Regions from separate parts of the Desulfofarcimen acetoxidans DSM 771 genome, predicted to be linked through region 2. Evidence: riboswitches for the same ligand, from Rfam matches in the RefSeq annotation. Region 2 holds a riboswitch; the other holds the start of a gene.
What was found. A riboswitch is a leader RNA that binds a small molecule or an ion and turns the genes downstream of it on or off. The one in region 2 is predicted to bind cobalamin.

Region 1 (5,452 bases), 120 kb from region 2:
CTATTCGACCATAACTTAATAGGTATTACCATAATCATACCAATTAAAGACACAATCCAAAGCCATACTAAATACTTTATCTTAATCCCACTCCTTATACTGCCGCAGTTTTTTGTGCGGCAAGCAAAGCAAACAAGGCCTCTTTTGTGCGTGGCAACGGCTTATTCGACAAAATATACCCGCTTTTCTTCAGTTCCAAATACATATCAACGATAAAAGGTCTCTCCAATCCCGTATTGCAAACAAGATCTTCTTTTAAAAAAATCACTTCGGGAGGTCCTTCCCCAACGACTTGACCTTGCTCCATAACAATAATGTGATCGGCCCAGGTATAGGCTAAATCCACATCATGTGTAGACAGTACAACAGTTTTACCTTGCTGGTTCAATAAATCAAATATCTCCATAACCTGTAAAGATAGCTTGGGGTCCAACCAGGCTGTAGGTTCATCAAAAATTATCACTTGCGGTTCCATCGAAAGGATATCTGCTATGGATACACGCTTTTTTTGTCCATAGCTCAAAAAATGCGTTGGCCTGTCTTTTAAACCCGTAATTCCGGTTGCCTCCATTGCCGCATTAACCCTTTGAATTACTTGCTCTTTTGGCAATCCTAAATTAATCGGCCCAAAAGATATCTCTTGCCAAACACTGGCAGAAAACAACTGAGTGTCCGGATCCTGAAAAACTATTCCAACATTCTTACGCAATTCGGTTAACTGCTTGTGCTTATAGCAAACCGGCTGACCGTTAAACAAAATATTGCCCTTGTGCGGCTTTAATATACCGTTAAAGTGAAGAAAAAGAGTGGATTTACCCGCCCCATTGGAACCTAAAACAGCCACTTTTTTACCCTTCTCAACAGCTATATTAATCCCGTTCAAAGCACCGGTGCCATCCGGATATCTAAACTCAACCCCTTTGGCTTCCAAAATGTATTCTTTCAAAGCTGTCCACCTCCGGAGTATAATGACAGAGCTGCTATCCCCAGATCCAGCGCTGCAATAAAGAGCATATTTTTAATAGAAAATTCATAATAGTTATCCAGAACATTCAAACCACCCGTATAACAACGGGAAGATAGTGCCTGAAAAAGCATTTGTGAACGGTGAAAAGATTTAATAAAAAGTGTTGAGGCCAGTTCCCCCAGAGAAGAGAAAGAGACATTAACACCGGCATAACCCAGTCTGGAAGATTGCGACGTATATATTTTTTCTGCGGTTTCTGCCAGAACAAAAATAAAACGATAAATGAGTGTCATGAGTTCAATAAATAAAGCCGGCACTTTCATTTTTCGCAATACATATATTATGTCAATCATAGGAGTAGTCAAAGACAAAAAATACAGACAGCTAACCGCCCCCAGTGACTTAAATAAAAGAATTACAGCAGCAGCGACTCCTGCTGCTGTAATTCCCAGGTTAAACCCCCAAAAAGACAAACCCCAAAGATAGACCCCAGGTTCTCTGCTAACCGTAACGGCTATAGTCAACACACCTACCAGTAAAAATGAAACCGGAAGAGACATAAACCCGGCAAAAACCCGAAATGGGATTCCGGCATAACCTACAACCGCTGCAGACATAATCAATAAAACCGCCAGAGAAGTCAAAAGTGAAGAAGCAGCAAGGCAAATTATTAAAGTAACCATGGCAAAAGCACATTTTTCAGCCGGGTGAACTTTCCTCAGTTTATTAGAATAAGCATAGCTGTCAATAGAAAACATCCCTTTGTATTACTCCTTTTATATTACTCTAAGAAAATTAAGGTTATAAATTTAGTTCTTCAATTCCGCAACATTCAGCTCGTTATCTTTGAGTCCCTCTCTAACTCTTGCTGATGCTTTTTCTTTCCCTTCATATAACCAAAATAATAACCTATGAAACCGCTGCCAAGAGCTGCCTGAAGTGCAAATAACAAGCTTTGCATCTCTGCGCCGGGAGGCTCCCATAAAGAACTGTACCAGGGTTGATAATTATTATCAATCTGTCCGATCAATTCTTTCCCCTGATCATCTGCGCCTCTGAATTCAGGCGCATTATTCATCACTAGGGGGACAATCACCAGCGCCAAAACCAACAGCACCAGAACAGTGTTTTTTGCTGTTACACTCATGCCTTAACCTCCCTTGTCAGCGCGGATAATTCCTCCAATTCACTCTTACTGTGAACAGTCAGCACATTCATTACCAGTACTGTCAATAAACCTTCACTGATAGCCAGCGGCAACTGTGTAACTGCAAAAACAGCGGCAAATTTATACATAGAGGCTAATACACCTCCTGTTTCCGAAGGGAAAGCCAGTGCCAGTTGAAAAGAAGTAGTCAGGTATGTAGCCAAATCCCCCAGTGCGGCAGCCATAAATACACATATCCATAACGGGGTCCCAAATTTTTGCAAAAGCTTAAAGATGCCATAAGACACAAAAGGACCTGCCACAGCCATGGAGAAAGTATTGGCCCCCAGCGTGGTTAAACCTCCGTGAGCCAGAAGCAGTGCTTGAAAAAGCAACACAATGACACCCAGCACGCTCATAGCAAAAGGCCCAAACAAAATAGCTCCCAGCCCTACTCCCGTAGGATGAGAACAACTACCCGCAACCGACGGCAGTTTCAAAGCAGACAGAACAAAGGCAAAAGCCCCGGCTAAACCCAACAGCATCTTCAGTGACGGGCTATTAGACACCTTTTTCTGGATGGACCATAGACCTACAATTATAAACGGTAAAGTTATTACCGACCAGATAATACTCCATTTGACAGGCAAAAATCCTTCCATAATATGCATGGCGTATGCGTTATCAGGAAAAATAAAGTATGACCCCAGCATAGCTAAGAAAGCTGTTAAATACCCCTTCATCATATTCATACTGCAACCCCCAGATAATGCCAAATTTTGTCAAATACTACATAAAAAGCAATAAAAAAGCCGGTGTGCAGCCACCGGGAGTATGTTAAGCCGGTAAGGTAATGCGTTAAATCGCCAACCACTCCCTGAGAAGCGCTCAAAGTCAGCAATAGGCATGGTTCGGCTTTAGATCATCATGGACATCAAGTTCCTCTACAGGTTTTGATACCATTCCCTTTATTATTCCTTATTTTAAGTCCGTCTTCTCCAGACAGAACACCTATTCAAATATTAAATTGACTGGTTAAAACCAAAAAACCCTGTTACCGGAAAGGTGACAAGGCATACGAGGCACCCGCATACACAGGTACGATGGATTTCACCTCCCTATCTTTCGTAGATCAACGGCAAATTTAAAACGGGCAGGTTTCCTGGCTTAAGGTCATCACTCCCTCACGCCTTCCCAGACTCAAAAAAGAACCGGTGGCTTGTGTGAGTTTGCTACCTATCACAGTGGCGGGACCGCGTCAGCACTTCTGAACTTCCCTTAAGTTTTGCAATGCAAAACACCCGTTTACTATATGGAATTAATTTAACTACATGCTAACACATTTTTATGAATGTGTCTATGCCTATTTCTAAATCAAAATACTAAAACAGATCTTCCTTCCACATAATAAGGGCATCTTCTCCGGTATCCTCATAATATCCCTTGCGTATGCCGGATTCTTTAAAGCCAAGCAGGTTGTATAATTTCTTAGCCGGCTCATTAGTACTTCTTACCTCCAACGTCATTTTAGTAGCCCCCCTGAGCGCGGCCCTGATTAGCATCTGCTGCATCAAAGCATATCCTATTTTCCGTCCCCTATGTTCGGGGTGTACTGCTACATTAGTAATATGAGCCTCATCTAAAATTATCCACATGCCGGCATAGCCAACCACCTCATTTTTCAACAAGGCTACTATATAATAGGCAAAACTGTTTTGAGACAGTTCATAAACAAAAGATTGGTAGGACCAGGGCGTAATAAAACTGCTGTTCTCAATGGCTGTTACACTTGTCAGATGCGCAGCATTCATTTTCTCAAATTCTATATTCATGATTATACCTTATTTGCCTCCTGTTTTCGCAACCAGACCAGCTCGGCTTCAGATAAGCGGATATATTCCGGCAAGAGTTCAAAAGGATGCAAACCCAGCCCTTGTTGAAGCAACTTCCATCCCAACTGTGCGGCAACCGCACCCCTGGGAAAACTCAATGGCGCCGGCGCAAAAATTACCCGTTTACCCAGATAAGATAATATTTTCTCCTTATATACAGGTACGCCGTCTCCCAAAAACATTACAAAACCCGAATCAAAATTACTCTTTTGTAATATAGAAACCAGTTCTTCGATACTAACAGCCAGAGGACCAACCAAGCATTCCAGCGATAAAAAGTCGGTGTTGCTATAGACAGCTGTATATACTTCATTTTTCCTGGCATTTAATATCGGGCACAGCAAAGCGTTGTTTCCGGATAAACCGTTTGCCAAAACATCCAGAGTGGAAACACCCACTACCGGTATTTTCCAAACCTGAGCCAATGTTTTGGCAGTGGACAGACCAATACGCAAGCCTGTAAAAGATCCGGGACCTGAAGAAACGGCTATTCCCTCCAAACTCGCCGGAACTACACCCGCATCTTCCAGCACACCCTTAATCATAGGCAACAAGTTTACCGAGTGTGTTCGACCGTTATTAAGCAATCGCTCAGATAAAACCTTTTCACCGTCAACTATACCGACAGTCGCTACCGGAGTGGCTGCTTCAATTCCCAGTACCGGCACTATTCAACATCTCCTCTGCCAAACTACAATAGCGTTCTCCGTAAGGAACAAGCCTAATCTCCCGGTGCTCTATATGTTCCTCAGGAACAGACAACCATATATCCAATCTCTCCGGCGGAAGCAGTTCGTTTACCAGCTCCCCCCACTCCACAAGAGCAACTCCCTGTCCGTAAAAATACTCTTCATAGCCCAAATCGTTCATTTCCTCAGGCCCGCCCAGCCTGTACACATCAAAATGATAGAAGGGTTCACGTCCTATATATTCATTAATTAAAGTAAACGTAGGGCTGGTAACAGGCTCTTCAATACCCAATCCCCTGGCCACCCCGCGGGCAAAACAAGTTTTTCCGGCACCCAACCCACCATTCAAACACAAAACATCCCCGGCAATAAGCAACTTCCCTAAACTCTTGCCCACTGCTTCAGTCTCAGCAGGTGAAGTTGTAATAATTAATGGCATTTATTCACCCCAGGCACATTATTATAACAAATATTATAACACAAAAATTACCGAAGCATAATTCATAAAAAAAACCGACAGAATAATACACTCTCTCGCCAGGATATATTTCTATCTACTGTCCCCAAAAAATAAACGTCTTTCATCTAGAAAGGCGTAATTTAAAATCTGCTTATTTCCGAATAATATCTTAAGACCAGGTTTTTATCATTACCATATATTATATTACATAGTATTTTTGGCAAAATAAATTTGTATTATTTTTACTAGTCTAACATTAGCTTTTAATTCTCCAATATTAACCGCAGCGATACCCAT
Region 2 (5,452 bases):
TGTAAAATAAACGGGTGATAGGATTAGGTGAAATGAATCCTGCCAGGTCAGGTGATTTGTTTCAGAAAAGAGATGAGGAGGTAGTAAAAGTTGTTCAGGGGAGCTTGGGGTTTTTTATGTAAAGGTTTCAGTACGGTATTATTGGCTTTGGGGTTAGTCTGGAATGCCGGGTTTACGCCTGCCTATGCGGATATAAACCCGGTAAACACTGAGATAATCAGTCCCGGGGTGGTACTGCAAACTTATATGTATAATAAAACCAGGATTTATGCTATTAAAGTTGATTTGTCCAACCCCTATGTGAAAATTGATACAATGATCGGTGCCGACGGAACTCTTAATAAGGCTCAGAGTTTAACAGGCATGACATCAAGGACGGGGGCTGTAGCCGGTATTAATGGCGGTTTTTTTCAAATGAAGAATCACCGGCCGATTGGCTTGGAATTCAGCAACGGAAATCTGGTTTCCAGCCCTGCCATGCGTGAGGACATGCCTGGTTTTGCTGTGACTAATAATAACCAGGCTATTATCGGCATATTTGGGTTTTCCGGGACAGTTGTATCCGAAAACGGAAATTCATTTCCGCTGTTTGGTATTAATAAGCCTGATTACCTGCTGCAGGACGGCCAGTCTGCCGATATTAACCACCTTAATCTATATAACTCCTTCTGGGGTACTGAGACCAGGTCGGATGTTTCCGGACAAAGCGGAATAGTAGAAGTTGTAGTTCAAAATGATTTAGTTGTCTCGGTTAACCAGAACAAGCCCGGTGTACCTATTCCTGCGAACGGTTATGTTCTGGAGGGTCATGGGGCGGCGGCTCAATTTTTGCTGGAGAATTTGCCAGTATCCTCCAGAGTGCAGACGAGTTATCTGGTTACTCCCCAAACAGGCAACCTGAGAGCTGCCTTAGGCGGCAATACTTTGCTGGTGCAGGACGGCCAGCTAGCCCCTTTTACTCAGGAAATTACGGGTAATTATGCCCGTACCGCTGTAGGTATAATGCCTGATAATAAAACGCTTTATCTGGCCGCTGCTGAAAATGGCAATGGCAGTGTGGGTACTACCCAAACAGGTATGGCTGAATTTCTCCTGGCGCTTGGTGTGAACAGGGCAGTAAACCTGGACGGTGGCGGATCGACCACACTGTCCGCCAGGCATGCCGGAGACGGCGAGGCATCTCTAATCAATCATCCCCAGCTAACTCAGCAGCGTTTGCTTCCGGATGCTGTAGGAGTATTTTCTACCGCACCGAAAGGGAACCTGGGTGGTTTAGTTGTTACCGGTCCGGATTATGTTCTGGGCGGCACATCAGTGCAATATGCGGTGAAAGGTTATGATGTGAACTATAACCCTTACCAGGTAGACCAGTCGTCTGTTAGCTGGAAATCTGATCCGCAAAACGCCTTCCAGTCGAATATCTTTCACCCGCTCTCAGGCGGCGACTATAAAATTATTGCTTCTGTCAACGGTGTCGCAGGAGAGAAAACGGCGCATGTTATAGGCGCGGAAAGCCTGTCGGAATTAGTTGTTTCCCCTGCTTCAGTGATTGTTGAACCGGGCGAATCGGTAACATTTAAGACGATTGCTAAAACAAAGAGCGGTCAGGACTATGAGTTATACGCGACTGATTATCAACTTCAGCTGCAGGGCGATATGGGTTCCCTGGCAAACAATTTGTTCACAGCCCAAACCCCGGGAACCGGCAGTATAACTATTTCCTTCCAGGGAATGGTAAAAACCGTTCAGGTAATTGTGCGTTCTACGGGCGCAAATACTGCGGTGGTTTCAAATAGCAGCGGTGCGGAAGTAGTTTTGGATGAGAATACAGTATTACAGTTTCCGGCTCAGGTAGTGGAGTCCCCGCTAAATATTGAAGTTATACCGCTGGACGATGTTGCAATACCCGGTTATGATGTGTTAAAAGCATTGGATGTGGCCGGTTCCCAGCCGATATCATGGGGGGAACCCTGGAAGCTCAAATATAATTATAATAAAAGTGATCTGCTTAGTTTGTCGCCGGAAACATCGGGAGAGCCGCTTGACTCGGATGATTCAACTGAATTATTAGATCCTTCTGACATACTGTTAGATCCTTCTGATATACTGACTCAAACGCCGGGAGAAACAGATTCCAATGATGACAGCCAGCTTGCTTCTGACCTGACACCTGTAGTAAAGGTCCTGTTTAAAGGCGAGGGCAGCGATGAATGGCAGCTCCAGCCTGCATGGACAGTGGGGCAGGATAACCTGCAAACAATTAATGCCAGGATAAAAGGTCTGGGACAGGTTGCCGTAGTGGTGGATGAGCAACCAATACCGGTTTTCAGCGATATGAAAAATCACTGGGCTGAGAATATAGTGACTCAAATGGCCTCCCGTGAGATTGTCAACGGTTACCCGGACGGCAGTTTCCGGCCTAAAAACATGATTACGCGGGCTGAGTTTGTGGCCTTATTATACCGGGCTTTGCTCTGGTCTAAAACGGAAAACCAGGTTTCTTTTAAGGACGAGATACCCGAATGGGCCGTAGATCCAGTATCTGCCGCTGTGAGCAGAAAGGCGGTCAGCGGCTATCCCGATAACACCTTTAAACCATCCAAAGGCATAACACGTTCGGAAATGGCTGTCATAATTGATCGTGTGCTTAATTTGCCCAAGACAGATAAGCAGCAGAAGTCTGCATTTACCGATATATCTTCCGTTCCTGCCTGGGCACTGGATCAGGTTGACCGGGTGGCAGCGGCGGGAATCTTGAAAGGTGATAAGGACAAGTTTCGCCCTCTGGACAGCGCTACCAGAGCTGAGGTAGCTGTGGCAGTGAGCAGGGTTCTTGATTACTGGGTAACCCATTAATATAATTGGGGTTTGTTCATAATATTTTAAAGTTGGAGCAGGAAAATGAGGTTTCATGTAGAAGATTTCATTTCAGATAATTAAATAAGTTGGTTTCAGGTGCCCCATGAAATCGGGGAGAATAGGGAATCAGGTGTAAATCCTGAACGGTCCCGCCACTGTAACCGGGGAGCATAGCGGCATAGGATAACCACCGTTAAACCGGGAAGGTTGCTGCATGTATTGAACCGGAGTCAGGAGACCTGCCTGAAAACCAAAAACCTTTTACAGGTTGCTTCGTTGGATGATGGAAAAGTCCCACGGCCTTATTGGCTGTGGGCTTATTATTTTTAACGGGGGTTGATTGCATGTTGCAGAAAGCGATATCGATGATTGGTAGCTTGGATCAGGAGGCTATGAACAAAGCTCAGCAGCGGCTGGACAGTTTAATTAAGCCGCCGGGCAGCCTGGGTGTTTTGGAAGAAGTGGCTGTGCGTTTGGCCGGTATTACCGGAAATCACAAACCTTTTATAAGGAAAAAGACCGTGGTTGTCATGGCTGGCGATCACGGTGTGTTTGAAGAAGGTGTCAGCGCTGCGCCGCAGGAGGTAACCTATCAAATGCTGCCTGCTTTTGTACACGGTGTGGCAGGTATTGGTGTTTTGGCCCGTCATGCCGGAGCTAATCTTATTGTGGTGGATGTGGGGGTAGCAGTGCCTGTGGATTATCCGGGAGTATTGCGGAAAAAGGTCAAAGCGGGTACCGGTAATATAGCCAGAGGGCCGGCTATGACAGTGGAAGAAGCGGTACAGGCTCTGGAGGTTGGCATAGAAACTGCGTGGCAGGAAATAGATCAGGGAACAGATCTGCTGGCTACCGGCGACATGGGAATTGCCAATACCACACCGAGCACGGCTCTCCTGGCTGTCTTTGGCAATCTATCGGTAGATGAAATCACCGGTCGCGGGACTCTTATTAATGACGAAGTTTTAAATAACAAGATAAAAGCAATAGAGGCTGCAATTAAGGTCAATAAGCCTGATCCGGCTGATCCTGTAAGCGTGCTGGCCAAGGTAGGCGGTCTGGAAATTGCCGGGTTGGCCGGCTTGATCCTAGGCGCTGCAGCCAGGCGGGTGCCGGTACTGGTTGACGGTTATATCAGCACTGCCGCCGCTCTGGTTGCTTCGCGCATATGCCCCTTGTCCAAAGAGTATATGCTGGGTTCTCATTTGTCGGGAGAAAAGTCTCACCGGTACATGCTGGAGGTGGTCGGCCTGAAGCCCATGCTGCATTTGGACATGAGGTTGGGCGAGGGGACCGGATCAGCCCTGGCTATGAATATTGTAGAAGGTTCACTGAGAATATTGCATGAGATGGCAAGTTATGAAGAGGCAAAAGTATCAGATGTGGATGAGAGCAAAATTTTAAAGTAATTAAATAAAAAACCGGAAATAATAAAAACAATCAACTTAATATAAGCAGGAATTTGAGTTTTTTCGGAGAAAATAAGGGTGTTAGGAACAGGAGGTGTTAAAGTGTCTTTAGAAAAAATTTATGATATGGCGGTAGAGCTGGGGAAAGCCATTGCCGAGACGGAAGAGTTTAAGGATATGAAGCAAAGTGAGCTGGCCATCATGAGAAATGAGGACGCAGCGGGCCTGGTAGAGAAGCTTAACAATGCCAAAAGAGGCGTAGAAAGAAAAAAGATGTTAGGTGAACTTACCGAGGCGGATGCTATAGAAATGGGCGAGATTGAAAAAGAAGTTTTGAGTAACCAAGTGGTAAAGCAATCCTTTGAAGCTAACGCTATGTTTAATAATTTTATGCAAAAAATCAGCGTAAAAATACGTGATGGCATCCGTGAGAAATCTGATCATTTGGTCTAGTAAATAATCTATGGCGGAGCCGGGTGGGACTTCGTTATTGAGGAGAGGTGGCAAGTTAACCTCTTCTTTTGACGAAGCAGGAAAATCCCCTTTAGCGACTTTCGAGGCAGCCATGGGTACTCGTGTTTATCGGAAATTATTCAGTACTGACATTATTTATGCAATATAAATTTATACTTCATTAAACAGTGGTTATCCACGGATCCATATAAGCATAATTCCCTGGAGTAAAATAAATTCATAGGATAAATTTTTAGCAGGTATTTATAGGGAAGTTGAAGAAATACATAAAAGCACTTATATATAGAGAGTACAATTAGTTAATTGCCGGTTTTACAGCCCATTTCGCTTGATTTAAGGCCTAAGAGCGGTTATTTATCTATTAAAAGCCATGCAAAAATTAATAATAAAAAAAAACAATTTTAATAAAAAAAATAGCTTATTCTTAGAAGGAGTTTTGAAGTTTAGGTAGAATAACTTATATACAAGAATAATTAGTGATCGATGAAGTGCATCTGAAGCGTTGGATTTGTGCAAATGCAAGTGATAAGCTGCACAATCACCAGGTTGCATGAACCGGTCAATAATAAAGAGAAAAATATTTGAGGAGGGCGATGAGGAAAATGGCATTAGTTGCACCGCATGGTGGAAAATTAACTCCGGTAATTCTCCCGAAAGAACAACGTGAAGATGCTTTGGCAAAAGCTAAAACTCTGCCGGTAATTAGAATG

Region 1: linked by a shared signal. The riboswitch ahead of DTOX_RS18135 (energy-coupling factor ABC transporter permease) and the one ahead of cobT (nicotinate-nucleotide--dimethylbenzimidazole phosphoribosyltransferase) in region 2 are both predicted to bind cobalamin.

What each region holds. Positions count from the first base shown of each region.
Region 1 covers NC_013216.1:3,901,531-3,906,982, forward strand. The annotation lists gene DTOX_RS18120 (energy-coupling factor ABC transporter ATP-binding protein) at 95-946, opposite strand; gene cbiQ (cobalt ECF transporter T component CbiQ) at 943-1,725, opposite strand; gene DTOX_RS18130 (energy-coupling factor ABC transporter substrate-binding protein) at 1,800-2,114, opposite strand; gene DTOX_RS18135 (energy-coupling factor ABC transporter permease) at 2,111-2,857, opposite strand; cobalamin riboswitch at 3,250-3,434, opposite strand; gene rimI (ribosomal protein S18-alanine N-acetyltransferase) at 3,497-3,946, opposite strand; gene tsaB (tRNA (adenosine(37)-N6)-threonylcarbamoyltransferase complex dimerization subunit type 1 TsaB) at 3,949-4,674, opposite strand; gene tsaE (tRNA (adenosine(37)-N6)-threonylcarbamoyltransferase complex ATPase subunit type 1 TsaE) at 4,655-5,134, opposite strand; gene DTOX_RS18155 (response regulator) at 5,433-5,452, opposite strand, start outside.
Region 2 covers NC_013216.1:3,781,447-3,786,898, reverse strand. The annotation lists gene DTOX_RS17410 (S-layer homology domain-containing protein) at 91-2,856, shown strand; cobalamin riboswitch at 2,937-3,120, shown strand; gene cobT (nicotinate-nucleotide--dimethylbenzimidazole phosphoribosyltransferase) at 3,204-4,268, shown strand; gene DTOX_RS17400 (YlbF/YmcA family competence regulator) at 4,371-4,721, shown strand; gene sat (sulfate adenylyltransferase) at 5,345-5,452, shown strand, end outside.